3 regions of the Photobacterium minamisatsumaniensis genome follow, and region 3 is predicted to be linked to each of the others. Evidence: predicted binding sites of a transcription regulator. Region 3 holds the regulator's gene; each other region holds the start of a gene.
The links. The regulator PurR, encoded in region 3, represses purine synthesis genes. The targets are predictions, from matches to a motif close to TNANGNAAACGTTTNCNTNA.
Positions count from the first base shown of each region.

Region 1: L4D78_RS20705 (phosphoribosylaminoimidazolesuccinocarboxamide synthase) is a predicted target of PurR. The motif match lies at 6,118-6,137, and genes of this name have one in related genera.
Region 2: glpX (class II fructose-bisphosphatase) is a predicted target of PurR. The motif match lies at 3,192-3,211, and genes of this name have one in related genera.

Region 1 is NZ_JAKJSI010000040.1:63,153-72,001, forward strand. It holds gene L4D78_RS20685 (BCCT family transporter) at 1-394, opposite strand, end outside; gene L4D78_RS20690 (nitrilase family protein) at 845-1,804, opposite strand; gene L4D78_RS20695 (LysR family transcriptional regulator) at 1,905-2,774, shown strand; gene L4D78_RS20700 (methyl-accepting chemotaxis protein) at 2,797-4,665, opposite strand; gene L4D78_RS20705 (phosphoribosylaminoimidazolesuccinocarboxamide synthase) at 4,900-6,003, opposite strand; gene L4D78_RS20710 (ATP-dependent helicase) at 6,249-8,573, shown strand; gene L4D78_RS20715 (carbamate kinase) at 8,672-8,849, opposite strand, start outside.
Region 2 is NZ_JAKJSI010000014.1:131,497-142,955, reverse strand. It holds gene L4D78_RS06800 (MIP/aquaporin family protein) at 650-1,501, shown strand; gene glpK (glycerol kinase GlpK) at 1,563-3,083, shown strand; gene glpX (class II fructose-bisphosphatase) at 3,272-4,279, shown strand; gene L4D78_RS06785 (helix-turn-helix transcriptional regulator) at 4,460-5,077, shown strand; gene L4D78_RS06780 (ferredoxin--NADP reductase) at 5,091-5,834, shown strand; gene L4D78_RS06775 (DUF3135 domain-containing protein) at 5,978-6,334, shown strand; gene L4D78_RS06770 (5-carboxymethyl-2-hydroxymuconate Delta-isomerase) at 6,324-6,671, opposite strand; gene tpiA (triose-phosphate isomerase) at 7,082-7,852, shown strand; gene pfkA (6-phosphofructokinase) at 7,970-8,932, opposite strand; gene L4D78_RS06755 (CpxP family protein) at 9,508-10,002, opposite strand; gene L4D78_RS06750 (response regulator) at 10,207-10,899, shown strand; gene cpxA (envelope stress sensor histidine kinase CpxA) at 10,899-11,459, shown strand, end outside.
Region 3 is NZ_JAKJSI010000067.1:11,748-23,206, forward strand. It holds gene L4D78_RS26695 (ABC transporter permease) at 1-196, opposite strand, end outside; gene L4D78_RS26700 (ABC transporter substrate-binding protein) at 244-1,407, opposite strand; gene L4D78_RS26705 (dihydrolipoyl dehydrogenase family protein) at 1,422-3,656, opposite strand; gene L4D78_RS26710 (carboxymuconolactone decarboxylase family protein) at 3,673-4,251, opposite strand; gene L4D78_RS26715 (hypothetical protein) at 4,409-4,804, opposite strand; gene L4D78_RS26720 (TfoX/Sxy family DNA transformation protein) at 5,087-5,677, opposite strand; cyclic di-GMP riboswitch class I at 5,806-5,910, opposite strand; gene purR (HTH-type transcriptional repressor PurR) at 6,112-7,125, opposite strand; gene L4D78_RS26730 (heme ABC transporter ATP-binding protein) at 7,588-8,439, opposite strand; gene L4D78_RS26735 (FecCD family ABC transporter permease) at 8,436-9,473, opposite strand; gene L4D78_RS26740 (heme/hemin ABC transporter substrate-binding protein) at 9,491-10,327, opposite strand; gene L4D78_RS26745 (ExbD/TolR family protein) at 10,324-10,746, opposite strand; gene L4D78_RS26750 (MotA/TolQ/ExbB proton channel family protein) at 10,743-11,447, opposite strand.

The DNA.
Region 1 (8,849 bases), on a different contig from region 3:
CGACTCCCCAGAATAGAAGGCCAATACCCATACCTGCTGCAAATAGCATTGATAACCAAGATGCTGTGGAGTGTTCTGATTTGGCTTCTTTACCGCCAATACGGATTTTGCCAAATGGCGAAATAATCAACGCTAGTGTGAAAAGAACAAAGAAGTTGGCTGACCACATAAAGAGTGAATCGAAACTTTCAATGATGCCATTTTTTAAGCCATTTAACGTATCTTTGGCTGTGCCAGGGTCGACAATGACGAGGGTCGCAAGGAAGAAAATAATCAATCCTGCACTGATGCCGAATACTGGGTTATGTATATCAAAACCCCATTTTTGTATGTTGTCTTGACCAACTTGATAGTCGGTCGTGTCAATACTGTACTTTTTAAATTTATTATCCATAAATAAACGTAAACGTTTTATCCTTAATGGTTTTTTGCTAAAAACTGAGAGGTTCAATGGTTATTATTTAGTAATATAATTAGACCTCTAAGTAAATTTTTCGTTGATATGGTAACAATGTTCGGTTTGGATCACAAATATTCTTAATTTTTACATGGTTGTTACTATTGGTGTGGGGTATTTATTCAGTTAAATGTTATGTGGACTAATCAATTGTGGTCTAATGATTTGGTTGGAAGGTTTGTTGCAGTTGTTTATGTGGTAGTAAGTGATACTGATGTGTTCTTTTAATGAGATGTTAATTTCTCAGTAAGGGAGCAAGCTCGTGTGACTATGGGGCTTAACGAAGCAGCGTGCGAAAATAGTGGAAGGATGGGGGGCTTTGTTTAATTGGCTGCAGGGTATTATCACCTGCAGCAGTGCCGCCTAGATTATAAACGGAGTCTAATTTTACTTATCAGCAAATCGGGCATCAAAAGGCGTTAGCTCATTCCCGCTTGGTACTGTTAAAGGCTGGTATAGGTCTGGTCGTCGCCCACGAATCCATCGTCGACCAGTACACATTTCAAGCTCTTTTGCTTTGAGGTTCGCAATGACCATATCATCTTCAAGGCTGTCTGATTCTGCGATTGTTTCACCATATGGGTTTAGGATCATTGCATTGCCAGTACGTACCTCATCTACATCCACGCCAACACCATTGCTGAAAATAAGGAACATTCCGTTATCGTGTGCTCGTGCTGGCAACCAGCGCATCAACCATTGGCGTCCGTTGCTACCTTGCATCTCTGCACGAATCGCATCAGGGTCAATTTTACGGTTATACCAAAGCTGAGGATCAATCCCTTTCATTGCATTCGGGCTTCGTGATTGGCATCCCCCTGTTTGATGAGGAGCAATGAGGATATCGGCACCTTTCAATGCGGTAATACGTACATTTTCAACCAAGTTGTTATCCCAACAAATAAGAATACCCACACGACAGCCATGAGGGGTGTCGAATACGGTGTAGTCGCTGCCACTATCCATATGTTTACTAACAAAAGTATGGAGTTTACGGTGCTTGGCAATGGTTCCATCTGACATGGCGAATACAAACGTATTATAGAGTTTCCCGTCATCGCCTTTTTCAATCAGGCCAGCGCCGATACTTACCCTAAACTTAGTTGCAAGTGCCTGTAAATATTGAGTGGAATTGCCTTGCGGCACCGGCTCTGACAGTGCTTCGATGTCAGCTTTCTCGAGTTTAGACACATGCCAATAGCCCGTTATACACATCTCTGGAAATACGATAATTTCAACATCTTGCTGTGACGCTTTTTCTACATAGTGTTGGATGACAGAGAGGTTATAGTCTTTATCGCCAGCATGGTGGTTAAACTGGACGGAAGCAACGCGTACATCTTTCATTATAAGGCTCCTGATTAACATGAAACGTGATGGAGCCAGTTTAGAAAAAAACACTCATTCCTTATAATGAATAAAATTCTAGTTTTAATGAGCTAATGGAATGGATATCGATCAGCTTCGAGCTTTTTGTCAGTTAGCAGAAGATAGTAATTACCGGGTTGCGTCTGAACACCTTTTCATCACGCAGTCTGCATTAACAAAAAAGATTCAACGGCTTGAAGAATATATGGATGCTGCGCTGTTTGAGCGGGGAAGGCATGGTGCTGCGTTAACGCAAGTTGGTAAAACCTTGTTACCTGAGGCGAGGCGTATGGTTACGTATTTTGCGAGCTTTCAGTCGTTATCACGTTCTGTTGCAGAGGGGACGCAAGGTTACCTCAATATCGGCTTTGGTATTTCAACATACCATCAGGCACCACAATGTATTGCCGCATTTAAGCAGTGTTACCCGAACGTACATATCACATTGAATGATACGCCATCACAATATCAAATAGATGCATTGCTATCAGGCGATCTTCAACTTAGCTTCAATCGCTTACCCGTTGATCTGCCACTTAAAGGGATACCTCTTTGCACCGATAAGCTTGTCATTGCGGTACATCAGGATGAGTTGGTTGACGAAAACGATTTATGGTCATCACTTTCTCGTCTTGGTTATTTGCGACTCAACCCCGAACGAGGCCCTGGTCTTAGTCAGTATATTGAGCGGTTTCTATATGAATCAGAGCAGACGTTGAAAGTTGAGCAAGAAGCAGATGACATACTAACACTTCTTGCTCTGGTATCGGCCCGACTGGGTTATACCATAGTGCCCTCAAGCACGAAGGCAATCAGCCCAGCGAATATTCGTTTCATTTCGTTAAATGGTGATTATACGGTGTGGGATATAGGGCTAATATGGAACGATAGGTTGTCAGACCCAACGCGGGAGAAGTTTATACAGCTTGTAAAAGACAGCTCCCAATAGGGAGCTGCCGCAAAATTAACGGCTAAACAACAAACTTATTCAAGACAGAATCTTGCTCTTTCACTTTTTGTGTTTGTGCCTTTAAGGCTTCTTCTGCCCCTTGTGCTGCTGTGGCAACTTCGACGCTGAGTTCCTTGATATTAAGTGTGTTGGTATTAATTTCTTCTGCGACCAAGCTCTGCTCCTCAGCTGCGGAAGCAATTTGCAAATTCATGTCGTTTATCTGTTGAATCGCATCGCTTATTTTAATCAAGGCGCCATCGGCTTCTTTAGATTTGTCCACTGTTGTTACCGCAGTGTGCTTACTTTGCTCCATGACTGAAACGGCTGACTGAGCGCCAGATTGCAGTTGCTCAATCATTTGTCGAATTTCAGTGGTTGATTGTTGGGTACGGTGAGCGAGTGTCCGAACTTCATCGGCAACAACGGCAAACCCACGTCCAGACTCTCCCGCACGCGCAGCTTCAATGGCTGCGTTTAAAGCCAGTAAGTTGGTTTGATCGGCAATTTCATTGATAACTTTTAAGATTGATTCAATATTACCGGTCGATCTTTCAAGTTGAAGTACAACCTCAACCGCATGATCGATTTGTTGCGATAGTTCAGAGATAGCTACAGCAGTATGTGAAACAATCTTGCCTCCATCTTGAACGGCGACGTCAGCTTGCTGAGCTGCAGTTGCTGCGCCTTGTGCGTTATTGGCAACTTCGCCTGATGTGGCGGCCATTTCATGCATTGCCGTGGCAAGTTGGTCAAGCTCTTTTAACTGTGAAGCCATGGCAACTGTAGATTGTTGGGCACCTACAGCATTTTGTTCTGTGCCTGCGAGGATATCATTGCTCAGTGATTTTGACTCCATGATAAGGTTTTGAATTTTCTCGCTGAAAGCATTAAAGCCTTTGGCAAGTGCAGCAAACTCTTCATCGGTATTGGTATCGAGACGGCGGGTTAAATTCCCTTGACCTGTTGCGACATCTTCAATTGCAGAATTAAGGTTCGTTAATGGTCGCATTAATACTTTAATTAGTAATAACAACGCAATAATACCAGCTAGAAGGGAGACTAAAGAGTAGATAATGGCTTCTGAACGAAGCTGGTTTACTGCAGCAAATGCGCGCTGTTCATCAAGAAGTGCACCAATATACCATTCTTGTCCGGCAATTTTAGTAAAGGATAGCTTGCTTGGTGCGCCGTTTAACTCAATGCTTTTCATTTGTGTGGAAATTGAGTGATCACCAAGGAATGATGACATCGGTTTTCCATTGTAATCGCTGTTTGGGTGGGCAATAACAGTGCCTTTTTCCGAAACAATGAAGAGATAGCCAGCATCGAATAAATTGATTTGGTTAACTAACTCAGCCAAGCTAGTCAGGGGCATATCAAAGAAGATCGCGCCTTGGAATTGATTATTAGTCATTAAAGGACTGGCAATTGAGACTAGCAACTCATTGGTGACGGCATCGGTATAAGGAGCCGTTATAATGACATCACGTGCTTGTTTACTATCGATGTACCACGGTCGAGCACGAGGCTCCCAATTTTCACCCGGATTCCAGTTAGGATCGTTGCTGGTGAAGCTGCCATCACTTTCAAACCCTAGCCCAGTAAGCACAAATGATTGCTTAACAATCGGCTTGTCAATTACGGAGTGAATGCTCTCCAAGCTCAGATCATCACTCACCATACTTGCAATATAGGTAGCGAGTGATTTACTGCTCGAAAGCTCGGCATTTACCGTATTGCTCACACCACTGACAATCTCATTCGTGCTTTGGGTGATATGAGATTCGATGTATTTCTTGGTATTGAAATATTGATTGATGGATAGCAACGACAAGGCTGCTAATAGTATTGCTGATGAAGTAGCAACAACTTTATAACTGAACTTCATACGATCCCTCTAAAGTACAGGTGGTTAGTTTGTATATTGTGTCGGCATGGTAACAAAAGTGTTAATGATAATTCTATAATATTGTGAACTGGCGCATTAATTTTTTGGGACTAACTAGCAATGCCATAGGGGGGAGTGGATAAATCGAACGAGTTTGCTGTCAATTCGCTAGAACAAAGAGAAAAAGGCAGCTTACGCTACCTTTTCGTATCAGAGGAGTATCGGGCAAGCCAATTAGTCGATTAGACCGTATTGCTCACGAAGTACTTCGACAATTTCTGCTTTTGGGTTTTCGCTAAGAACGATCTTTTGACCAGTCACTTTTTCCGCAATTCCAGTGTAAACACTCGATACTTCCATTAATGCTTCAACCGGGAGCTCATTTTCGCGTGCTAGGGCAAAACGTTCTTCCATGCGGTCTTTATTTAATAGGATGTCTGGATCAGGGAAGTGGTTAAGTAACATCTGGCGAAAACCTTCTTTTGAGTTTTCGACAATCTTACCATCACGGTAAGCGGCTTCATCCCAGATGCGAGAAGAGTCTGGTGTGCCTACTTCGTCCATGTAAATTAGCTTTTTTTGGCCCGCAGCATCGGTGACGTAGCCAAACTCAAACTTGGTATCAACAAAGATTTGATTGATATCTTCAAGTTCTTTGCTGATCACATTGAAGCCTTCCTGCAATAGCTTCTCGTAGTGAGCGATATCATCCGTGCTACGGAAATTGAATGCTTCATAGTTTGCTTCAAGATCGTGGCGAGTGACGTTGACATCGTCCACTTCAGGTACATTCGGAATACCTTTTAAGATCCCTTTGGTTGAAGGGGTCATGAGTAGTTCAGGTAACTTCTGATCTTTTTTCAGACCTTCAGGCAGTTCAATGCCACAGAAGTTACGCTCACCTTTACTATAAGCACGCCACATTGAGCCAGTAATGTACTGACGACAAATCGCTTCAACCATAACGGGCTTAGCTTTCTGAACAATCCAAACAAATGGGTGGGGAATATCAAGAATATGACTGTCAGCCAATCCGTTTTCACGGAATAACTTGAACCAGTGATTTGAAATCGCGTTTAAGGCAGCCCCTTTCCCCGGAACACCTTTTAAGCCTCCTTTACCGTGCCAGATACAGTCAAATGCAGAGATACGATCACTGATAACCATGATAGCCAGTGGGGCATCTGGTTTGACGTTGTATCCTTTCTCTTCGATTAGGCGGCGGCTGTCGGCCTCAGTTAACCAGTATACAGAACGTACTTTACCACTGTGAACGGGTTTATCAGTACGGATTGGCAGGTCATCATTTACAGCGAGAACTTGATCAGCAAGGCTCATGGCGAATTCCTATTTCAGAAGATAACGAAGAAAGCACGTTAACGCAGGGTAAGTTGCCCAGTACGCAACGAATTTTAGGCGATAATAGCAGAAGAATCGTAGCCTTTCAGCAAGAAAGGCAAACGATTGCGCAAAATAATATTACACCGATATGAGAATATGGTTTAACTGCTCGAATTTTCTTCACGAGCAAAGCAAGAACTGTGGCAAAATCACTATCCTGTTTTCTTCCCGTTAGGCCTGTTATGACCCGTTACACCACTGAACAATCAGCATTCATACAACATAAAGATGGCAATGCACTTTGTATAGCAGGGGCGGGGACTGGGAAAACCACCACACTGGTAGGAATGATTGAACAAAAGTTGGCCACCATTCCAGCGCAAGAAATGCTGGTGATGATGTTTAACCGTGACATTCGTACCGATTTTCAGGCCAAACTACAAGCGGCTGGCATAGAGCAGCCTGTACCTGTGCATACATTCCATAGTTTTTGCTTGAAGTTTCTTAACCAAACGGGTTTCTTGCGCGACACTGGCTTTCGCGTCGACTATCAAAGCGGCGAGAGTGATAAGGCATTAGTGAAGGGGATTCTTCGAGAGATCGCAGGTCTTGAGAAAACCTATCAGCGACAGCAGGTTATTAAAGATCCGAAAACCATTGAATTGCTGCTGAGTTTCATTGGTTTGGTGAAGGCATACATGTTGTCGCCTTATGAAGTTTTCAAGTTAGCAGAAATAAACCGTGATTACCTGTTTATCATCGATGGTTATGAAAAGTTTGAAGAGTTGAGAAAGCAACAACGTACTTTGTTCTTCGATGACTGGTTGGTTGAAACAGTAAAGCTACTGGAAGGTAACGATGCGATTCGCCAGCATTACCATCAGCACTGCAAGCTGGTGGTTGTCGATGAATTTCAGGATATTAACACGGCGCAATACCGCTTACTCAAACAGTTGTTGGGTGATAATACACAGCTAGTGGCCGTGGGTGATGTTGATCAGTGTATCTACAAATGGCGCGGCAGCGCTCCGCAGTTTATGCTGGATTTTGATGAGAGTTTTGCCCCAGCTAAAACCTACACCTTGTCGCAAACCTTCCGTTTTGGTCATAGCCTTGCACTTGCGGCAAGCCATCTTATTGCTAATAACAAGCAGCGCTTCAGTGATTTCTTAACAACATCTTGTGAAGGCGTGAAAGATACTCAAGTCATTGAGTGCGGTTCGGCCCGGCAGGTGGGGGAAGTCGCCCAGTCGATTCAAGACTATCTTCAAAATGGTGGCAAACCGTCTGAGGTTGCCATTTTGGTCCGTCGTTGGTCTCAAACCCTGTTATTTGAGTTGGCGTTCCTCAGTAAGAAAGTGCCATACCATATGCCAGTGCCTTCGGTATTGGCGAATAGCCGAGAAGTGAAGCTATTGATGGAATTGATGGCGCTTGCAACGGGGCGTTTTCAAGAGCAAGCACCACAACAGAAATCGGCCTTGTTATTCAGTGTTATGGGTTTTCCACATTGTTATGTCCCAAATAAAACTTTGAAGCCACTATGTGAGCAATTGGCTGGTATGGAGCCATCGACATGGCTGACATTTATTGCCCGTTATGAAAAAGCCAATCCAACCCTTAAGTTGGAAAGCTTAATCGAGCGTCTTGAACTGTTGGCGAGGCTGATGCGAAAAGGCAGCCTTAAAGCAGCAGATGTTTATAAACAGTATCGAAAAGAAAGTGGCCTTGATACTTGGATTTGGAAAACTGAAGCGACAGCAAGCGAAATTGAAGAAGCAATCGAGCGGTTAGACAGTGTAAGTACCGTGCTCGACAGTATGGATCAAGACTGTGCTAAAGCGCTGCAATATTTCGAGTACTACACCTATCAGTCAGGGCTGCAGAATGGTTCAAGTAAAAATAACGGTCAACAGGGCGAGAATGCACAAGAGAGTGTTCAATTAACCACAATTTTCCGTGCTAAAGGCTGCGAATATGAGCAAGTACATTTACCGTTCTGGGATAAAGACGCTTTCCCATACATGAACAAATCATCAGGTAGTATTGGTGCAGATATTGAGGAAGAGCGCCGGTTGGCCTATGTCGGCATGACAAGAGCGAAACAAAAGGCATGTATATATTATTCCTCGCCTGAAAAACTGTCAGTCAAAGTCACTAATGCGAGTCGCTTTGTTATTGAATCAAAGATCACCATCGCAAAAGAATTAGGTCCGAAGCTCTATCTCTCTGGTGAGTTACCTTTCTATCGAAGCCCTGTTGTTGAAGAGTACTGCCGCCGGCTTGGTCGAGGTGAGGATGTAGTGATACCTAAAGCCTCTATTTATAGCGATGCTCAAAATACCGCTGACGAGAATTACAGCTATAAATGGGCATTGATGCAATCGCTACCAGACAATGCGGATAAAGTGATCACGGCAATGGTGCGAACTAAAACGGCGAAATACCTTGATGGTGAAATAACGCGAATTATTCGTGAGCTGAAATCAGCATCAAAAACAAAGAAAAAAGTATTAATTAATCGCCTTATTGTTTCTTCAAATGCGAGAAGTCGCGTAAGACGTTAATTAAACGTCTGTTTAAGTCGCTACAGATAAAAGACCATTCATTAATGTAAATAATGAATGGTCATGGGTTATTTGTCTTATATAAAGATGCTTATTGATTAATAGTATTCAATGCCATCACCTTGAGTGACTAGTGTTCCAGCTTCTTGAGCAACAATTTTATCTAAATCAAAGAGTGAACCAATAGCCGCTTTGCCAAGACCACTGTTTACAAATTGACAGACAGCATCAATTTTTGGTCCCATTGATCCTGCTGGGAAGTTAAATTCAGATAAA
Region 2 (11,459 bases), on a different contig from region 3:
CATTAAGGCAATTGTCCACAGGCATGTTTACGATTCTATACTGCCTATTCTAACGAGCCGACCGCCATCTGACATCTACAAAAACCTCGGTTTGTGGCAAATGGGTAAAAATCACTCAATTCTGATGATTTTTTTGCTTTTCATTTTTAAATCGATAACCAGCCGATAAGCGCTACTATCAGTTAGTCGAAAAAAACATCAACTTTCGCCACGGCGAGCAACAATCCTCCAAGGGCGTTCAAAAGCTTACTTCGCTTTATAGTAAATGCGTAAAATTGCGATCAAACTCTATTTTAATGCAGCGGTGGCGTGCTAATTTTTATTTTGATCGTATCTCTCTTGGATGTATCCAAGAACTTGCCTATCTGGCACATCCGACCTTTTAAGGTCGGATTTTTTATTTATATCCAGTAACTTACAAAGCAAAGCCTTTAAATCATCCCTACCAATCAAAAATCATTCCTTTATCAACATTTATGTCGCACACAACGGCAAACGTTTGCGTAAACGCTCAAATTTGATTTATTTTATGCTCGAACGCACATTTTTTAATCCACTTTATTTCAATAATAAAAAGTTAGAGTAAATTATCTACCCATAAAAAATAGAAAAGTAATACCCCTACGACATTAGACAAAAGGACGAAATAATGAATAAGCAAAAACAACATACTTTGATAGGTGAATGCCTCGCAGAGTTTATTGGGACAGGGCTGCTGATCTTTTTTGGTGTGGGTTGCGTTGCTGCATTAGTACTGACTGGCGCCGAATTTGGCCAGTGGGAAATCAGTATAATGTGGGGTCTTGGTGTTGCCATTGCAATTTACTGTACTGCTGGTGTTTCTGGTGCCCATATAAACCCTGCTGTTACCATAGCCCTTGCACTATTCCATGGCTTTGATAAACGTAAAGTACTGCCATATATCGCTGCGCAAATGCTTGGTGCTTTTTGTACCGCGGCACTCATCTATGGTTTATACAGCAACCTCTTCGCCGACTATGAAACAACCAACGGCATTATTCGCGGTAGCGAAGCAAGCCTCGCCACTGCTGGAATTTTCTCAACCTACCCCCATGCAGCGTTATCATTTGCTGGCGCTTTCGCCGTTGAGTTTGTGATCACAGCAGTGTTGATGTTCGCCATCTTAGCGATTGGCGATGAAAAGAACGGTGCACCTCGTGGTGCAATGGGCCCACTACTCATCGGTATCTTGATTGCGGTAATTGGTGGGTCTTTAGGACCACTAACAGGTTTTGCCATGAACCCTGCCCGTGATTTTGGTCCGAAATTCTTTGCATTCCTGGCTGGCTGGGGCGACATGGCGTTGACTGGCGGTAAAGATATCCCTTATATGATTGTTCCGATTTTAGCCCCAATCGCTGGCGCGGCATTTGGTGGTTGGCTATACCCTAAAGCGATCGGCACCTATTTACCTGGTAACAAGTGCACATTACCAAACCAGTGCGAAGACGCTGATGATAGTGCACCGGCCCAAGCTTAAGACTAAAGAAAAAGAATACCTCTCTACTACCCTTATATAATGACAATTAGAGGAAACCGTCATGACTACAGAGCAAAAATACATTGTTGCACTTGATCAGGGTACAACGAGTTCACGTGCCGTTGTGCTAGATCACAACGCGAACATTGTGTGCTCGTCACAACGCGAATTTACCCAAATTTATCCAAAAGCCGGATGGGTTGAGCACGATCCTCTCGAGATTTATGCGACACAAAGCTCGACCCTAGTCGAAGCCTTGGCAAAAGCAGAGATCAGCTCTGATCAAGTTGCCGCTATCGGTATTACCAACCAACGAGAAACCACCATAGTGTGGAATAAAAATACTGGTAAGCCGGTTTACAATGCCATTGTATGGCAATGTCGCCGTACCGCTGATATCTGTGAAGTACTGAAAGAGCAAGGGTTAGAAGACTACATCCGTGAAAATACCGGACTTGTGGTTGACCCATATTTCTCGGCAACCAAAATCAAATGGATCCTTGATAACGTTGAAGGCGCCCGTGAAGAAGCTGAGGCTGGCAACTTACTATTTGGTACTGTTGATACATGGATGATCTGGAAGATGACCCAAGGTCGTGTCCATGTTACCGATTACACTAACGCATCACGCACCATGGTATTCAATATCAATAGCTTACAGTGGGATGAAAAACTGCTGAAAGCACTAGATATTCCGCTATCTATGATGCCAGAAGTGAAATCTTCATCTGAGGTGTATGGCCAAACCAATATCGGTGGTAAAGGTGGTACTCGTATTCCAATTGCAGGTATCGCGGGTGACCAACAAGCTGCACTCTTTGGTCAAATGTGTGTAGGAGCCGGCCAAGCGAAAAACACTTACGGCACAGGTTGCTTCTTGCTGATGAACACCGGAAAAGAGAAAGTAACCTCTCATAATGGCTTACTGACAACCTTAGCATGTGGCCCGAAAGGTGAAGTGGCTTATGCCCTTGAAGGTGCTGTATTCATGGGTGGCGCCTCTATTCAATGGCTGCGCGATGAAGTGAAATTGCTCGATGATGCAAGAGACTCCGAGTATTTCGCCGACAAAGTCGGTAGTGCGAACGGTGTGTATGTTGTACCAGCCTTTACCGGCCTTGGTGCACCATATTGGGACCCGTATGCGCGTGGCGCAATTGTCGGCTTAACCCGCGGCGTTAACTCGAACCATATTATTCGTGCAACCCTAGAAAGTGTTGCTTATCAAACCCGTGATGTTCTTGATGCCATGCAGGCTGATTCAGGTATCAAGCTCGCATCACTACGTGTTGATGGCGGCGCGGTCGCGAACAACTTCCTGATGCAGTTCCAATCAGACATTCTTGATACCGAAGTTCACCGTCCTGTTGTAACTGAAGTAACGGCATTGGGCTCTGGTTACCTCGCAGGTTTGGCTGTTGGTTTCTGGGGCAGCATTGATGAACTGCAAGGCAAAGCAGAAATCAATCGCAAGTTCATCCCATGTGCTGATGATGGCAAGCGTAATCGTCGCTACCGAGGCTGGAAACGCGCGGTAGAGTGCGCCAAAGGTTGGGCAGTAGAAGAAGAAGACGATATTTAATCGTTATTCAACCATAGTCCTCTATTAAGGCCTGCATTTGCAGGCCTTTTTATTCAAGATACAATCAATGCCAGCACGAATTTTTCCCTTTGGCATACATTTTTGTCTTAACGCAAACGTTTCACTGGAAGCTGTGGTAAAATCCTCGCCAGTTTTTTAGCTCACTAATTTCTATTTCTGGAGTAACCATGAAGCGCGATTTGGCAATGGCATTTTCCCGTGTCACTGAAGGTGCAGCACTAGCAGGCTACAAATGGCTTGGCCGTGGCGATAAAATTGCGGCAGACGGCGCAGCCGTTGAAGTTATGCGTACCCTGCTTAACCAAACCGAAATTGAAGGTGAGATTGTTATTGGTGAGGGTGAAATCGATGACGCTCCAATGCTGTACATCGGTGAACTTGTAGGAACCGGTGGCGATGCTGTTGATATTGCCGTTGACCCGATTGAAGGCACCCGCATGACAGCGATGGGCCAGAACAATGCATTAGCCGTACTGGCTGCAGGTGAAAAAGGGTCATTCCTAAAGGCACCTGATATGTATATGGAAAAGCTGGTTGTTGGTCCTGCTGCTAAAGGCGCGATTGACCTTGCTAAACCGTTGACTGAAAACCTAGAAAATATTGCAACAGCGCTGGGTAAAACACTTGATACTCTTGTGGTAACAACGCTGGCTAAGCCTCGCCATGACGCGATTATTGCTGAAATGCAAGCCATGGGTGTACGCGTGTTTGCATTCCCTGATGGTGATGTTGCCGCTTCAATCCTAACGTGTATGCCTGATAGCGAAGTGGATGTGATGTACTGCATCGGTGGCGCCCCTGAAGGTGTCGTTTCTGCTGCCGCCATCCGCGCGCTAGGCGGTGATATGCACGGTCGACTTATTCCTCGTCACGAAGTGAAGGGTGATACAGCCGAGAACCGTGAGCACGGCGAAATCGAAATTGCTCGCTGTAAAGAAATGGGCATCGAGACGAATATCGTCCTTCGCATGGAAGATATGGCCAAGAGTGATAACGTGATTTTTGCCGGTACTGGTATCACGAAAGGTGATTTGCTTGAAGGCATCAGCCGTCAAGGGAATATCGCCACAACGGAAACACTGCTGATCCGCGGTAAGTGCCGTACCATCCGTCGTATTAAATCAACGCATTACCTTGACCGTAAAGATGATGCAATCAAAGGCCACATTTTATAACGTAACCCTCCTTACGTTACTGGCTTCTAGGCGCACAATACGTGCGCCTTTTGTTTTTTTGGTACTTTCCACTATTGCCCACCTCAGCACCTAAACCACTCTGCCCCTCACTTTGTAAAGTTGTTGCTTTATTTACCAAGCTGGCTACATAATTAATGAACAAAGTAGGTAGCCGCTGTTATGAAAACAATCGACAAAATACTGTATCGAATGAAGCGGGAAGGCTCAGTCACCGCAAAAAAACTCGCAGAAGAGTTTAACCTCACTACGATGGGTGTTCGCCAGCACCTCCAAGGACTTGAAGAGGACGGCTTAGTCGACTTCAAAGATGTCAAAGTCAAAGTGGGTCGACCCACTCGTCATTGGCACCTGACCCAAAAAGGGCACGGCGGCTTCACCGACCGTCATGGCGATCTTATTATTCAAATGCTTGATTCTGTCGAAGCGTTATTTGGTCAAGATGGCCTGCATCAAGTCGTCGAACGCCGTGAGAATCAAACCTTTGAACAATACCGTTCTCATTTGGCAACAACGTCAAATTTAAAAGAAAAATTACAAATACTGGCTACACTGAGGGAGCAGGAAGGCTACATGGCAGAGCTTCATCAAGACGGTGATACGTTCGTGTTGATCGAAAACCACTGCCCAATTTGCCATGCTGCAAAACGTTGCCCTTCACTTTGCCAATCTGAATTATCTGTTTTCCAGCGCTTGCTGGGTGACAACTATCAGGTCAATAGGAATGAACACATTATCGCCGGAGAGAGGCGTTGCGCTTATCGAATAATAAAATCATAACGAGGAGATGATTATGGCTGACTGGATCCCTGCAGAGGTGATTACCAACCGTCATTGGAACAATGATTTATTTAGCCTGGTGCTAAAAGCCAATATCGAACCATTCAAAGCAGGTCAATTTACCAAGCTAGGACTGGAAATAGACGGTAAAATGATACAACGCGCCTACTCCTTTGTTAATCCACCCAGCAATGACAATATCGAAGTATATGCCACCCGAGTAGCTGATGGCCTCTTGTCTCCTCGCCTCCATGCCTTAAATAACGGTGATACGGTTTTTGTGTCGGCACGGGCCAATGGCTTTTTCACCCTAGATGAAGTACCTGACGGTGAGCATCTGTGGCTCTTGTCGACTGGCACCGCCATTGGTCCCTATCTCTCTTTATTGAGAGAAAAAACCGTTTGGCAACGTTTTCGTAAAATCATACTGGTCCATGCCGTGCGCTTTTCTGCCGATTTGAGTTACCAGGCTGAAATCAATAGCCTTAAAGAAGCCCACCCAGAGCAGTTAATTGTCCAACCCTTTGTCAGCCGTGAACCTGCAATGTTGTCACTGCCTGGCCGTGTCCCGCAAGCCATTGCTGATGGCATGTTAGAACGCCATGTCGGCTTGCCATTATCGCCAGAAAAAAGTCAAATTATGATTTGTGGCAATCCAGAGATGGTCAGAGAAACCAAGGCGATACTGGAAACTATGGGGTTCATTAAAAATTTGCGCCGTAAGCCCGGACAAATTACCGTCGAGCATTATTGGTAAGTCCCTCTCCCTTTTACCAATAAAAAAATAACCGCATTGCGGTTATTTTTTATTGTCTATCGCCTTGTCTCAGCCCTGAGCCACTTTGATTTTCCATGACTAACTAAATTTAGTGCATCACGATGACAATCTGGATCACTAAGATGCAAACATTACCCTCTTTTGATGAACTAAAAGCCATGGCAGAAAACGTCCCAGAAGAGCTTGAGGCGTTGCGCATATCAATGAGTGAAGAAGTCATCACGAATGCCAGTGAATCAATGCAACCACGCCTACGGGCGCAAATGAGCCACATTAATCAGGTGATAGCCAAGGGGAAAAACCCTAACCACACCAACATCCTGCTGATGGCAGAGTTACAGCAGCAACTTAAACGCTTCGCACAAGCGCTGAATGCCCCCGAGAGCCTTACCGAGCACTGTGCCGAGATAAAACCGTTTGTTCAACCTATCTCATCGAAGCCTATGCCATCGAGCAACACGGATACCACTAACAGCTAACCTTCAAGAAGCTTTCACGATCCATATCGCGCATGTCAATCGTCAAGCTATTAATGGCTGAGGCATGCTGCTCAAGTACAGCCATTAACTCTCGAGCTAGCTCGCGTTTTAGCTCTGGGTTTCGGCCTGACAACATCGACAGTTCAATATGGATAAAGCTATGGAGATCCCCTTCTTCACCCACTAACCAGTTGTGGCAGGGATAGCTGCGAGATTTCACTGAGTCGGGCTCAAACAGTTCACAAGCCAGTAATATGTGATGAAGGTCCTCTAATAACCCAGTAATATTGACACGCTCGGCCACTGGATCGGCATATTCCATAACGAGATTTGGCACAACATCCTCCATGAATTGGCTTTCGTCGCCATCAACAACCCGCCTATCGGCTGAATTGATTTAAAATGGTCGGAAACAAAAAAGACAGAATTTTATCTGTCATTCGGCCTCACAGTAACGGATTTAACGCTAACAATCCAAGCAATCAGGCTAGATTTCAGCCATTGATCACTCTCTTTATTCGCGGCTTCGATGCTGACAAATCCACCAGCCTGAAAAATATTTCCTCACAACGGTTCACTTTTTGCGATGAAAAGGGTACAACCGAGCACAGAAATGATTTCGAACAGTAAATTAAGTACGCAAGCTGTTATATATTTACAGCCATACTCAATAGCCTAGTCATTTAAGTTAGATCATTAGACTATTAAGTATTACCTTTTTACATCAAATTGATTTGGAGAAAAGCTATGCGCCATCCTGTAGTTATGGGTAACTGGAAGCTAAACGGTAGCAAGGAAATGGTATCTAACCTACTTAAAGGCCTTAATGCTGAACTTGAAGGTGTTACTGGTGTTGACGTAGCCGTGGCTCCACCAGCACTTTACATCGACCTTGCTGAGCACACGCTAACTGAAGCTGGCAGCGCAATCATTCTAGGTGCTCAAAACTCTGATCTAAACAACAGCGGCGCATTCACTGGCGACATGTCTCCAGCTATGCTTAAAGAATTCGGCGCAACTCACATCATCATTGGTCACTCTGAGCGTCGTGAATACCACAATGAATCTGATGAGTTTGTTGCTAAGAAATTTGCATTCCTAAAAGAAAACGGTCTAACGCCAGTTCTTTGTATTGGTGAATCTGAAGCACAAAACGAAGCAGGCGAAACTGTTGCAGTTTGTGCTCGTCAACTTGACGCAGTTATCAATACTCAAGGTGTTGAAGCTCTAGAAGGCGCTATCATCGCTTACGAACCAATCTGGGCTATCGGTACTGGTAAAGCAGCGACAGCTGAAGATGCACAGCGTATCCACGCACAAATCCGTGCTCATATTGCAGAGAAATCTGAAGAAGTTGCTAAGAACGTTGTTATCCAATACGGCGGTTCTGTTAAGCCAGATAACGCTGCAGCATACTTCGCACAACCAGACATCGACGGTGCACTAGTTGGCGGCGCAGCGCTTGACGCAGCTAGCTTCGCAGCTATCGCAAAAGCAGCAGCTGAAGCGAAAAAGTAAGCATCATTTGATTGATTAGAAAGAGCTACCTTCGGGTAGCTTTTTTTATGGCTGCAATAAATGTTAATCGCATAAAAAAACCGGCTAAAAGCCGGCTTTTATTCAGAACAATACGGTTTAGAACAGTTTGTCTGCTAGGGCATACAGGTCTTTGCGAACTGGACGCTTCATGTTTTCAATCGCATCGATGATATCGTGGTGTACCATTTTTTCATTTTGGATACCCACACAACGACCACCTTCACCTTCCATTAGAAGCTCAACCGCGTATGCGCCCATGCGAGATGCAAGGATACGGTCAAATGCCGTAGGCTGGCCGCCACGTTGGATATGGCCTAATACTGTTGCACGCGTTTCACGGCCAGTTTCATCTTCGATGTACTTCGCCAGCTCATTCGCATCAGTCATTAGCTCGGTAAGTGCAATGATTGCATGCTTCTTACCTTTGTAGATCCCTTCTTTGATCTTCGCTAACAACTCTTCTCTGTTCAGTCCAGTTTCTGGGGTGATGATATACTCACAGCCACCAGCAATTGCAGACATCAGTGTTAAGTCACCACAGTGGCGGCCCATCACTTCAACGATAGAAATACGTTGGTGAGATGATGATGTATCGCGTAAACGGTCAATCGCATCAATAACTGTGTTCAATGCCGTTAGGTAACCAATAGTGTAATCAGTACCCGCAACATCATTATCGATAGTGCCTGGTAGACCAATACATGGGTAGCCCATTTCAGTAAGCTTCTTCGCACCCATGTACGAACCGTCACCACCGATAACAACTAACGCATCAATACCGTGTAGTTTCAGGTTTTCAATCGCCTGTGCACGTACTTTCTCATCTTTAAATTCAGGAAAGCGTGCTGAACCCAAGAACGTACCGCCCTTGTTGATCACATCTGATACGCTTGAGCGCGTCAGTTTTTCAATGCGGTTCTGGTGTAGGCCCTGATAGCCATCATAAACACCGTATACTTCTATGCCTTCAGACAATGCTGCACGTACAACACCGCGAACTGCCGCGTTCATACCAGGTGCGTCACCACCACTGGTCAATACACCAATCTTCTTAATCATGGTTACCCTCTGACGTTGGGAAATGAAAATTCAAATCCGGCACGAGTTGCCAAGGTTCCCCCTCTTGGCACCATAAGCCACTAGTGTCTTATGCTCGCATAAACTGTAACGTTCTTACTAATACGGAAATATTACAATTTTGATAAAAAAATTTGTTGATTCACATCACGATAGATACCGACTTATCACTAGCATTGTAATGATATCTTTCAGGAAGCTGTCATGATATTACAAAACAATAAACGCCCTGATTCACGGATAACTTGAATGAGATGCAGATAAAAATATCCCCATCAACCTAATACAAGTATACAACCTGCTCTCAGAGCGGCCAGTTATGCGACGGAGGGTGATAACCGCTGGTGATTGTGAATTCATCCATGATAACCACACCTGATAAAGCTGCACTAACTGAGCAATACCCCGCAGTATAGCTTTTTTATGATGAAAATTAATAACAAAAAAAAAGCAATATGATGAATTTTGATCACCCAGTGTTACTAATACACATAGAAAAACCGCCACTGATGTGGCGGTTTTCGGCAAATTGACACGTTTTCTGTTATAGCCTCAGCTTATTTGCTGCGCTTTTCATCCATGCGAGCCTGGCACTTTTCAGTTCGCTCTGCTTGTAGTTCTTGATACTTTACTTTCTGTTCCGGTGTCAGAATATTCATCATTTCATGACGCTTCTCTAGCATAACTACACGACGTTCAACCTGCTGCTCAGTCATTTTTTCTGCAAGAGCACGTACTGCCGCTTCATCAAAGGTATCTGCTAATACCAAAGCCTGCATTTCTTGATGTTGCGCTTGCATAGCCGCTCGTTTGCCGCTCTTATCGTCACGCATTTCATCACGGTTAGCAGTGCGCAGCTCTTTCATTTGTTCTTTTTGCGTATCGGTTAGATCAAGTTGGCGGAAAACCTTATGCCCATTTTGCATCCCGCAAGCACCTTTTCCACCCTTACCTTCATGGTGCTTACCACCACCGTAAGCCAGCGCTGAAGCCGAACCAAGGGCGAGAGGAAGTGCGATAACTAATGCTAGGGTCTTCTTGAATGATTTCATAATGTTCGTCTCCAGTATTACTGAGTACAACGCTGTTGTGCTAACTTTGCACTGCGTTATGAGGTATGGATATAGAATACACACTGCAAGGTAAAGCGCTGTCTGGAAAACGTAAAATTGCGTAAAGCAAGCTGGCTTTCGCTTGGTTCTTTCTCTGACTTTAGGGATACTTGAATCACCCGCTTTATGAATAAGGTAAATACCATGGCGAAGATCTTACTAGTTGATGATGATACCGAACTGACCTCACTACTGACTGACATCCTTGAGATGGAAGGCTTCGACGTTGTTGAAGCCAACAATGGTGAACAAGGGCTGAAGGAAGTTAATGACAGCATTGACTTGATCTTACTCGACGTGATGATGCCAGTCATGAACGGGACAGAGATGCTACGCAAGTTACGGGAGAACCACGCGACTCCGGTGCTAATGCTAACCGCTAAAGGGGAAGAGATTGATCGCGTACTCGGCCTCGAGCTTGGTGCAGATGATTACTTATCTAAACCATTCAGCGACCGGGAGCTGCTGGCCCGGATGCGGGCAATCTTAAGGCGTACCCAAACAGCAGGGACAACGTCAAAGTCAAACCAAGATGCGCTAAGTTATCAAGGGATCACTATTTATCCTGGCCGACAAGAAGTGGAATGCAAAGGCGAACCTATCGACATGACAGGTACCGAATTGGCACTGCTTAGCTACTTTATTCAACACCCAGGCAAGATCATTGCAAAAGATGAACTCAGCTTAGAGGTCCTGGGAAAACGACTTGCCCCGTTTGATCGGGCGATAGACATGCATGTTTCTAACTTGAGGAAAAAATTGCCCACCAGAGATGACGGTAAAACCTGGATCAAAACCTTACGCGGCAAAGGTTACCTACTGGTTGAGGATGCCTAATGCGACTTCCTCGCTTCTCAAGCCTCTATGGCCGCATTTTTGCCATCTTTTGGCTGACATTATTAATTGTCGTCCTAACGTTACTATGGCTACCGAACTTAGATCCAAGGGCGCAGCACACAATCCCAGCGCCACAGCTCAAACGCTTTGCCGATTCTGCACAAAGTATCTCCGAGCAGATCAGCCAAGACCACGGTTCTTTAATATACAAGCTACAACGTTTTACTGATCATAAACGTCATAAGGGCTTCCAACTCTATTTCACGACCGCCGAGGGGGAAATAATCAGCCCCAAGGGACGTAACAAGGCATTGCGTAACTTCATTACGATGGCTGATAGCCCAACGTCACCCAAACAAAAGCTTTATGGCCGCTGGATGATGGCAGGTCCCTTCGAGGTAAGTTATCAAGACACCAGTATCTTGATGTACATTGGCCGCATTTGGCGTGAACCTCCGCCCTTTTTTATCCAAATATTAGATAAACCTTTTCAGCTCCTGCTAGTCACCATGCTCGTCAGCACCCCGCTGTTACTTTGGCTTGCCTGGGCGGTCAGTATT
Region 3 (11,459 bases):
GGCCCGTGAAAAGACTAAGCATGAATGACTGTTCAATGCCGGGCCAGTTGGCAACTGTGGTGAATGCCGAGAGGTTAGGTTCGGTATAGCCTAAAGGAGGCAGCCAAGATATTGCAGGTAAAACTAACCCTAATAAACCGGGTATCAGTGGAATAATAAAAAGAATGAAAGTAAGAAAAAAAATTGCGTGAATCATACTGAACCTAGGTTAGGAAGCTGCCAGAAGACAGCTCCCTTCATTGTTTAACTGCCGTAGCGCTTTTGCCATTCCAGCTCAATGGCTGTAATCCAGCTAGGGTGAGGCTCAGGAATTGATTTAAATAGGCTAAACTCTTGAGCTCCAACCTTATTGAGTACGTCTGGCTTTAATATAGAAGGGTCGCCCCAAATCGTTGAATCCGATTTACGGGCTTGCGCTTCAGGGCTCATCAAAAAGTTGATGGTCACGAGTGCGCCAGCTTTTGCCGAAGCATTCCACGGTATTGCCAAGAAATGGATATTTGATAGCGCCCCTTGCTGAAAGGCATAAGTCTGGGCGGTTTCGACAAGGTTGCCATTTTCGATAGCGGCGTTGGCGGCATTCGGGTTAAAGGTTATGGCTAACAACAGTTGTTGATCATCGAGCAACTGAATGGTTTCACTTGTACCTGATGGGAAACGGAGACCTTGTTGCCATGCGACAGGGTGTAATTGGTCTAAGTATGACCACAACGGTGCGGTAACCATATCGAATTTACTCTTATCGAATGGTTCATATAGCGCTGAATTGTTATTTGTTAGCTCGAGTAATGCCGCCTTAAGAAAGCTACTTCCATGAAATTCTGGTGGTTGTGGGTAACTCACTTTACCTGGAAATGCTTTTGCAAGGCTTAGAAGCTCAGCAAAGTTTTGAGGCGGGTTATTCAACGTTTGTTTGTCATGAATAAAGACAAGCTGACCAATCCCCCACGGTGCTTCCATACCGTTTGTTGGCTCAGTAAAGTCTTCATCGATAGGTAGCGATGTATCAACGAATTGCCAATTGGGCAAGCGTTGGGTAAATGGCCCGTGCAGTAGGTTATTGTGTTTCATCGAACGGAAGTTTTCGCCGTTTAACCATACGAGATCGACGCTACCTGCTTGGTCTTTACCTGCGGTTTTTTCAGCAAGTAGCCTTTGCGTTGTTTCGGCAATATCTGCCACTTTGACATGTTTTAAGTTAATGCCATATTGTGTCTTTAATTGACGGCTCGCCCAACGTAGGTAGTTATTAATCTCTTGGCTTCCGCCCCATGCATTAAAGTAAACAGTTTGTCCTTCTGCATCCGCTACAGTCTGCTGCCATTGACCACCGTCTGTGGTGTTATTGGCAGCAAATGCGAAGCTAGTGGTTAGCGCAAACGCTAACCCTAGAATAGTTTTTTTCATATGTCCTATAATCCCTACTTTTCCTTGAGCGGCGCTTCTTCGGTTGGTTTTACAGTTGCATTTGTTTGCATGGTATCAGTTTGGGTACTTGGTTTCTCGTTTCGCATCCAAGTATGATATTTTTTAACCAACGCCAGTAAACCTTTGGGTGCATTGGCTTGCTTCCAAACACCTGCAGTATATTTTGTCGCTTCACTCATGGTTGGGTAAGGGTGAATTGTCCCTAGTATTTTGTTTAGTCCTAAGCCATGGCGCATAGCAAGGGTGAACTCAGCTAACATTTCACCCGCATTATGACCAACAATAGTGACGCCTAGAATTTTGTCTTTACCTTTTGGTGTAATGACTTTTATAAAACCGTGGTCTTGACCATCCGTAATGGCGCGATCTAAATCATCAATACCGTAAGTTGTCACTTCGAATTGAAGACCTTGCTGTTGGGCTTCTTTTTCATTAATACCCACACGTGCCACTTCAGGCGAGGTATAAGTGGCAGCAGGCAAGACAGAGTAATCTGCTTTGAATTTCTTTACATCGCCAAATAAGCCGTTCACTGCGGCATACCATGCCTGATGTGCTGCTGCATGCGTTAGTTGGAATGGGCCTGATACATCGCCAACTGCAAATATATTCGGGTATTTGGTTTGTAGGTAATCGTTAACTTCGACAGTGCCTCGTTCTGAGGTTGTAATCCCAAGTTCTTCTAAGCCAAAGCCCTGTACATTAGCGACGCGGCCAAGAGCAAGCATCACAACATCAAATTCTACGGTTACTTCATCGCCAGTTGCCGTCGTGAGGTATACACGCTGTGTACTAATACCTGATTCGTCGGTTATGTTTTCAAATCGAGACGCACGGTGGCCAGTCATTATCGTGACACCGTCTTTCTCCATTTGTAACTTAACTTGCTCGGCGGCATCTAAATCTTCACGGATCAAGACTTGTTCAGCCATTTCAATGAGCGTGACCTGACTACCTAGGCGGCGGAAACTCTGTGCCAATTCACAGCCAATTGGCCCCCCACCAAGCACCATCATGTGTTTAGGTTGCTCTTGCAGTTGCCAAATAGTATCTGAAGTTAGGTAGTTAACAGATTCTAATCCTTCAATCGCAGGCACTAATGGGCGAGCACCTGTGGCAATTACTATATTACGCGCTGTAATTCGCTCACCGTTTACCTCGACTTCCCATGGTGACAAGATAGTGGCTTCTCCACTAATACAATTAACACCGAGCTTAGAGTAGCGATCTACAGAATCATGAGGCTCAATTTTGGCGATAACATTATGGATTCTTCCCATCACTTGTTTGAAGTCGACTTGAGTCGCGCTGGTGGTAATACCAAATTCATGAGCGCGGGATATTTCAGCCATAGTGTGCGCTGCACGAATAATGGCTTTTGATGGTACGCATCCGGTATTTAAGCAGTCTCCTCCCATTTTATGACGTTCAATGAGCGTTACCTTCGCCTTTACTGCGGCGGCAATGTAAGAGCTAACCAGACCGCCAGCCCCTGCACCGATAACAACCATATTTTGATCAAATGAAGAGGGCTTTTCCCATTGGGCGTAAACACGGCGTTTTTGAATGATGCTCATCACTGCTTTGGCAATTAGTGGGAAAATACCCAGTAAAGCCAATGAGATAACAACTGGGGCAGAGATAATACCGCTGAGTGTGTCTATTTGGCCAAGCTGAGTACCTGCATTAATATAGACAGCTGTTCCGGCTAACATGCCTACTTGGCTAACAAGGTAAAACATTTTAGTGCTGATAGGGGTTAAACCCATGAGCAAGTTAACTAAGAAGAAAGGGAAGACAGGGATCAAGCGTAGTGTGAAGAGGTAAAGTGGCCCATCTTTTTTAATGCCAGCGTTAATCGGTACCAAGCGGTGACCAAACTTGCTCTGTACCCAATCTCGAAGAATAAAGCGGCTGAATAAGAAAGCCAATGTCGCCCCGATAGTACTGGCGAATGAAATAAGCAATAAACTCCACCAGAAGCCAAATAAAGCGGCGCCAAGGAGCGTCATTATGGCTGCCCCTGGAAGTGATAATGCCGTTACCAATACGTAGAGGCTAAAAAACACCACGCTCGAAAACAATGGGCTCGTGCTTATTGTATCTTGTAGGGCTAGCTGCTGGGTTTTCGCGTACTCTAACGTAAAGTATTGCCCTAAATCAAAGGCAAACCATATGATAAGTAGAGATGCAATGATAGCGAGTAGAACGATTTTTTTTCTATCCATGTTATTTACTCCTGAGCTATTCCTTTGACGACAACTTTTCTTTTATCGAATCGGGTTGGATCGGTAGCGAACAAAATCCCTGCTCAGGTACGTCGAGCGCAGTATTAAACTTTGCAGAGAGGTTCTGGAAAGAAATGAGGGCGGTGAGTTCAACAATCGTATCTTCGTCATACCACTGTTTGAGTGTATCCAGCATGTTTTCGGTGACACGTTGACCTGTAATCGTCATTGTTTCTGTGTAGCGTAATACTGCCCGTTCTTGTTCTTCAAATAATTCACTGTGCTGCCAGTTAGCGAGCGATTTTATTTTCTCTTCTGAATCACAACGCTCAGCTAACCTCATGCCATTAGCATCGACACAAAATGCGCAGTCATTTAGTTGAGAGACCCTGACGCAAACTAATGAACGCATGATAGGTGATAGCGGAGAAGAGCGACGATCAAGATAGCCAAAGAAACTAGCAACCAGCCAAAAAAGGGTAGGCTTACGCCCCCATAAGAGCGCCGGGTTTAGTACTTTGCCGAAATGGCGTTTTTGAAGCCAAAGTAGCGGCTTAATGGTAATGGAATGGTTTTTTTTGGCTGAAATGCGCACGATCACCTCTTAATATTAGGAATACTTTTTATGCCACAATGGGTATATAACCTGACCATGAGCAATGATTACTCAAATTATCAGATAGATATGAGACAAAGACCTAATTAAGAGCTGAATTATTTCACTGAGTGATGAAAAAAGTGACTTTGGCCGTTTAGTTGATTACTAATTGAACGGGACGGTCATGTTGAGCTTGGGTGACTATTTTATTTGGCTGGGGTGACGTCAAAGTAATATAGCCGCAAGCTAAAATAGGCACAACGGCAAGTAACATTGTTTTACCGATATGATAGTTACGGTACCAATACTTTTTTGAGCGTATTTTTAACAGTAGTCCCCATGTAAGGAGTAGGGCGTTAAAGCCTGAAACGTAAACAAGTACATCGTACATCATTGGCATTGAGGCCATGTTGTTATTGATAAGAACGAGTACGGTGATAGGGGGAAGTAAGCTGAGTAAAACGAATAACTTCATTAGTCGAGGCCATTTACCAAACTTATCCTTGAACATCTGATCAGTTTGTCCGGGAAAAGGTTTGGTACAGTTCATAATGACCTCCGAAAATATATGCTGTTATTTTACGGTCTTTATAAAGTAATGAAAGCTTGTTGAGTGTTTTGTAAACAGCTTTGTGAGGCAATTCAATCTTTCAGATATACTGACAATTAATTGTCATTCATGGGGTGTACGAAGCAAACTGAACGTGCGGTCAAAGCCTGACCATGCTATCGAGGAGAATAATGGTGCTGAGGCATAATAGTGAGCAAGGAACACTCGAAATGATGCATTAACAAGAGGCATATCACCTCTTGTTAATGGTACTAAGCGGGGTTAACTAAGCTTTGAAAGCAGCTCTGAGCGACGTTCTTGCGGAATAACTGACCAATGCTGGCCACTAATTGCACCTTCTAATGCCCATAAAAGATCAATGCTTACAGTGCCTTGATGGGTATCTTGTAATGCCCTAAAAGCGTTAATCGAACCCGCTTCAAATAATGCATCGACACTGATAATCCCTGCTTTTTTTAGCATGCGTTCGTTTGCGAGTCGTAAGTTAGGTAGATCTTTTATACGTTCTGGTCCTGCCTTACTTTTTGTTTCTTTGTCTTCTTTTGCCGCTTCAAGAGAGCGCTTAGCTTGGCTAAGTATTTTAGTTGTGTCTTCCCACCATTCATCTGGAATTGCAAAATGCTTGGTAACAACAGGAAATCCACGTTTCTTATAAATATATGGCTTTAAGCCTGCCTGTTTAAAATCTTGTTCGTTTTCAGCGTTGGCACGAAGATGAAGTTTGTCGTTAACAACGAGTGCAAACATTGTTTCACCTGCGAATATGCCAAATCCGCCAAACATCGAGCGTGATTTTACGTTGTTGAAACAACTAAACAGTCGTAATGAATTTTTAAGTACTGGTTTGTCCATGCTTCTTCTCGGTGAAAAAAATCTAGGGTCACCTAACAACAGAGCGAGGATTTCAGATTAGCAAAATTAACAAAAGAGTAATGTCAGAATCATGTAAAATATGACGCCTGATCACTATTGCTATATCCATCGGCAACCCCGCTACCTTAAGTCGAACTAGTTATTGAAAACTATAGACTCTTAGGCCGGAAGCTTTGCGTCCCAATCTTTCGAAAGGTTTGCCTTGTTCGTGACTGTTTAAGAATATCGCAGAAGCAAAATTTGAACCTGCTCCCACTTTTAATAGCGTGACCTTGCTCCCATAAATTATTTTATCTTGTCTTTATTTAATTATAAAAAGTGCCAAAAGTTGAGTGAATATTCTAATTAGGCATGCTATAAGCACAAAAAAACGGAGGGGGAAGCCTCCGTTCTTATCGTCATCAATCCGCTTGTTATGAATTGGTGTTTCGGTTTATCACTGATTTTCTAATCACAAGCTCTGGTATCATTTCAAATATACGGTGCTCATGATCTTTATCTTTCACTCGTTCTAACAGGATTTCGATAGCTGTTTTACCAAGGCGGCGCTTGGGCTGGTGAATCGTGGTTAGGGGTGGTGAAAAGTATGGTGCTAAATCAATATTGTCGTAGCCGATAATTGAAATATCTTCAGGTACACGAATACCAGCTTGTGAAAATGTACTGATCATGCCCATCGCCATGATGTCATTGAAGCAAAAAATCGCCGTTGGACGTTTGTCCATTGCAATGAACTTTTCAGCGGCTTCAACTGCCGATTCACATTCAAAGTCACCTTCGAGTACCCAATCTGGGTGTACTTCGAGATCGGCTTCAGACATGGCTTTTTTAAAGCCTTTTAATCGTTCGCGACAAGCAGCTTTATCACTGTGGCCGGTTAAGCAACCGATAGCTTGATGCCCATGTTCAATAAAGAACTTAGTCGCGACATAGCCGCCTAACTCAGCATTATCTTGAATTTTATCTGTGTGAGGACTCTCTGGGCCCCAATCCATGACAACCATAGGCAAATCTTTTTGGCGCTCTAATAGACCGAGTAGGTTTTCATCCAAGTCTGAGCACATGACCAACAAACCATCAACGCGCTTTTCAGCCAGCATGCGTAAATAATCACGTTGCTTCTCAAGGTTACCTTCAGTGTTGCACAAGATAAGTGTGTAACCAGCGCCGTAACAGTACTCTTCAACACCGTGTACGACTTCAGCAAAGAAAGGGTTGGTCGATTTTGTAACCAACATGCCAATAGTACGGGTTGTGTTGCATTTTAAACTACGCGCTACAGCACTCGGAGCGTAGTTTAGCTCGTCAACTGCAGACAGTACTTTTTTTTGCGTCGCTTCTGCGACAAATCGCGTTTTGTTAATCACGTGAGAGACGGTGGTTGTAGAGACACCAGCCATACGTGCAACATCTTTAATCGTTGCCATATTTATTCTTCTAATAATAAGGGTCAAAAGACCTAGGTAATTTTAAGCTTTACTCAATAGAGTAGTGCACTGGCTATACGTTCAATACAGTTCACTGTTCTGTTGAGTACAGATAACAGAAACGACAAAAGGCCGCGACACGAATGGGCGGCTTCGTTTCTTTTCAGTATTCACGTTTATTGCGATTTAGGCTTTGCAATTGTTGCATAGTGTAATCGCTTGCGCTCTCATTTTACTCAGTGTAGCAAAGAGTGCAATGTTTCTTGCCTTAATAAATTAGGATTACTGGTGAATTGGATAGGTTTGATTGATTAATGGTCAACCATAAATCTAGCGAATAATTCCAAGAAACCAATAAAGATAGGTTTATAAAGCCTTTTTAGTTTGATTAAGAAGGCTTTAAAGGAAAAAGAGAAGGTATAAAAAAGAGATGTTTTTATTTTTTTTAACAACAACTTCCTGTTAAATGGCCAGTTCGAACTTTGACTGGTGTTCTTCAATTTCATGGCTGGATGTTGCAAGCACAATAGGATAATTATCGATCGGGTGGTGTGTAATGCAAACAGGCCAACCATAAACGCGTTCGATCGTTTTCGCTGTTAAAGCGTCCTTCGGACAACCATCAGCTTGAATTTTTCCCTCATTAAGAATGACTAAACGGTCTGCATATTGCGCTGCTAAGTTTAAATCGTGAATCACTATGATCACCGCAGCCCCAGACTTCGCTAACGACTTTGCGACTTGAAGGGTTTTATGTTGATGCGCTAAATCGAGTGCTGATGTTGGCTCATCAAGCATCAGAATACACTGCTCACCAGCGCGACTGAGTTGAGTCAGTACCCGTGCAAAGTGCACGCGCTGTTTTTCTCCTCCAGAGAGCGTAGGGTATAGGCGACAACTCAAATTTGTGACATCGACTTGAGCCATTTTTTCTTTAGCAATACTTACCGTTTCCCGATTGGTCAGCGCTAAGGGGAGACCACCCAGCTCAACAACTTCTTGCGCGGTAAATGCGAAGGTTAGGTTACTATGCTGAGGCAACACACCAAGGTGTTTTGCGAGTTCAGCTGGTGGCCAAGTGGCACGGTTTTTACCAAAAAAGGAAACATGGCCTGTAGATTCTTGTTCACCACATAATACTTTCAAGAGGGTGCTTTTACCTGCACCGTTAGGACCTAGCAAGGCGGTAAGTTCACCACTTTTGATCTGAATAGCTAAATCATCAAGGAGTACTTTATCACCCAATTTAAGGTTAAGCCCTGAAGCATCAATAGCACATTTTGTTTCAACGCTATTTTTTGTCATCAAGCTCATGACATTTTCCCTTTTTGTTTTACGAGCAGGAAGATAAAGAAGGGCGCGCCGAGTAGGGCTGTAATAATCCCAACAGGCAGTTCAGCCGGTGCAACTGCGATACGTGCAAGCATATCGGCAACCAAAAGAATTAATGCGCCAAGCAGAGCAGATAATGGTAAGAGCACTTTATGATTAGGCCCTACGAGCATTCGACCAAGATGGGGGACGATTAAGCCAACAAAACCAATCACACCGGTGAGTGAAACAGCAATACCAACACCTGCAGCGCAAAGTAAAATCAGTAACCTTTTCAGTGTTTGTACATTAACCCCCATATGTTTTGCTTCTGCTTCTCCGAGCAAAAAGGCGTTGAGTGCATTTGCATTGCGATCAAACATAAACATCAGTACGGCAAGAGTAATATAGGAAAGCGTGATGCCAGGCCAAGTTGCCCCTGCAAGTGATCCCATGCTCCACAGTGATAAATCTCGTAGTGCTTGGTCGTCAGCGTAATAATTCATCAGGCCAAGCGCAGCACCTGATAGTGCCCCGATAGCCACACCAGCCAGAAGCATCACTGTTACAGAAGTACCGTTTTTGTCTGTGCCTAAGTAATAGACAAAAAAGGTACTGAAAGCCCCGCCTAAAAAAGCAAAAACGGGAACGGTGGCTAGTGTTAACAACAGAGGAAATGATGCTGCAAGCGGAGCAAAAAACACAATAGCTAATGCCGCGCCTAAGCTCGCTCCTCCTGAAACGCCGATAATACCTGGGTCGGCGAGGGGGTTACGGAATAGCCCCTGCATAACAGCACCGCATAGCGCTAATATCGCACCAATTGCCATTCCAAGTAATGTTCTCGGTAAACGAATTTGGTTAATTACAATTTGTATATGTTGGGGCAGATCCGATTGCCAAGGCATTAAGGCTTTGAAACTATCAGTGAAGGTGATTGCCATCGGACCGATGACTACTGATGATGTAATGGCAAGCAACAGCAGTACGAGGCCAGTTGGAAAAATAATACGTGTCGGAATACGGTATAACTGCATAGTAATAAATGCTTATATTAATTTGGATAGAAAACGGTGTTTAAACGTTCAGCTTCGCTTAAACTTTTCAGCCCCAAACCGCCGATCAGAGCAGTTCCATCGATCATAGCGAGGGCTTTGTTTTGGCCTGCTGGTGTTGCGACGAGTAAAGGCATTTGTTTAAGCAGCTCATCAGCTGAACCGATTTTACTCATGGTACGCGAACTCAGCAGGATGATATCAGGCTGCATTTCCACCATTGATTCCAGTGAAATCGGCTTATAAGACTCGACGGCATCTGCTGCTGGGTTTATTGCACCTGCAAGGCGAATTACGGTGTCTGCAGTAGTATTGCGGCCAGCAACATTGGCTGGGCGACCTTCGTGGATCATCAGGAAAAGTACTTTCTTTTTGTTATCTTGAGTCGCTAGGTTGGCATTAATGGCAGTGACTTTTCCCTTCACCTCGTTTTTTAATGCTTTTGCCTTGCTTGAGGTATTTGTTAGTTCGCCGACTTGATCAATACGTACCATTAAATCTTCAACGGTTTCACCAGAGTTCAGCACGTCTACTTTGACTCCAGCCTGCTTGAGCAAATCAAGTGTGGTCTGCGGCCCCATTTCATTTGAACCGAGTAGTCGGGTCGGGGTGAGCGCGATAAGGCTTTCAGCAGAAAGCTGGCGGTGGTAGCCCAGAACTGGCATATCGTCATCGACCATTGATTTGCTGGTTACGTCGACAGCAACAAGTTGTTCTTGAGCATCCATGGCATTTATGATTTCTGTAATGGCTGCCCCCGCACTGATAATGCGCTCACTTGCGAAGGTAGATGTAGCGGCAAAAAACAATATAGTTGCCAAAGTGAAACGCTTCATGATTTGTCCTCTTCCATTAATAGCTGGGTTGCTTTGATGTCGTTTTGTTGCAAGAAAGCGAGTAGTCTGAGCATGTTTTCTACCGATCCAGCCTTGTCTGCACCAATGACAACAGGCTTGTCAGGGCTGGTTTTAACTTCTTTTAGTAGAGCAGCATTAAAGGCATCCCAATTATCGAATTCATTGCCTTGAAGTGCCCAATAAGGAGGGGCTGCGGTAATGTTGACTGTAATAGGATCAGATTCGGTTTCTTGTAATGCCTGAGTTTCTGTTTGCGGTAACTCGACATCAAGTGATTGTAATTTCACACTGGCAGTAAGAAGCAGAAATACCATGACGATGAAAATGATATCCAGCAAGGGAGTTAAATCCGGTTTTAACTCATCGCTGTCAGGAACACTTTGGTGGGTTCGGATCATACCTCGACCTCTGGTTGTTCAGTCTTAACGACATGTTGCTGAGGCGTTTGCTGCTTAGGGGAACAGGTAGGGTCGAGTGATAAGCCTTCTAGCCATAAGTTACAGTGGTTAAGGCTATGCTCAAGCTTGGCTGTCACATTATCGGCCCATAAACCTAATAATTGCGCGCCAGTTATCGCTGGTAAAGCGATTAATAGTCCAGCTGCAGTTGTCCTCATTGCTAGACCAAGGCCGTCAGCCAAGTCGTTAGGCGTGACAGCACCAGTACTCATGGCAATGCCTTTAAACATATCGATTAGGCCGAGAACAGTACCAAGTAGGCCAAGTAATGGACTGATCACACCAATTAAGCCCAATAGACGCAGGCCAGAACGTAATTGAGTTCGCTTTTGTTGCAGCCAGATCCCAGCGGCATCTTCGCGAAGTGGCTTGGCAAAGTGACGGTGAGAAATAAGCATTGAAACGCCCTTAAATAGTAAAGGCCGCTTCGATTTAAGATCGTTAGCAAGTGTATCTAGGCTACTCTCATCGTTACGGTTATATGTTGTTAAAATCACATTGATTTTACTACGGCCGACACCAGTGCAGAGGAGTACTTGAACGCAACGTTCAATAAGGATCATGACGGTTAGGGCTGAACACAGTAGTAAAGGTACTGTCATTAAACCAAATTGGTTTTGTAGGGAGTGAAACATTTCCATAAGAGAATCCAA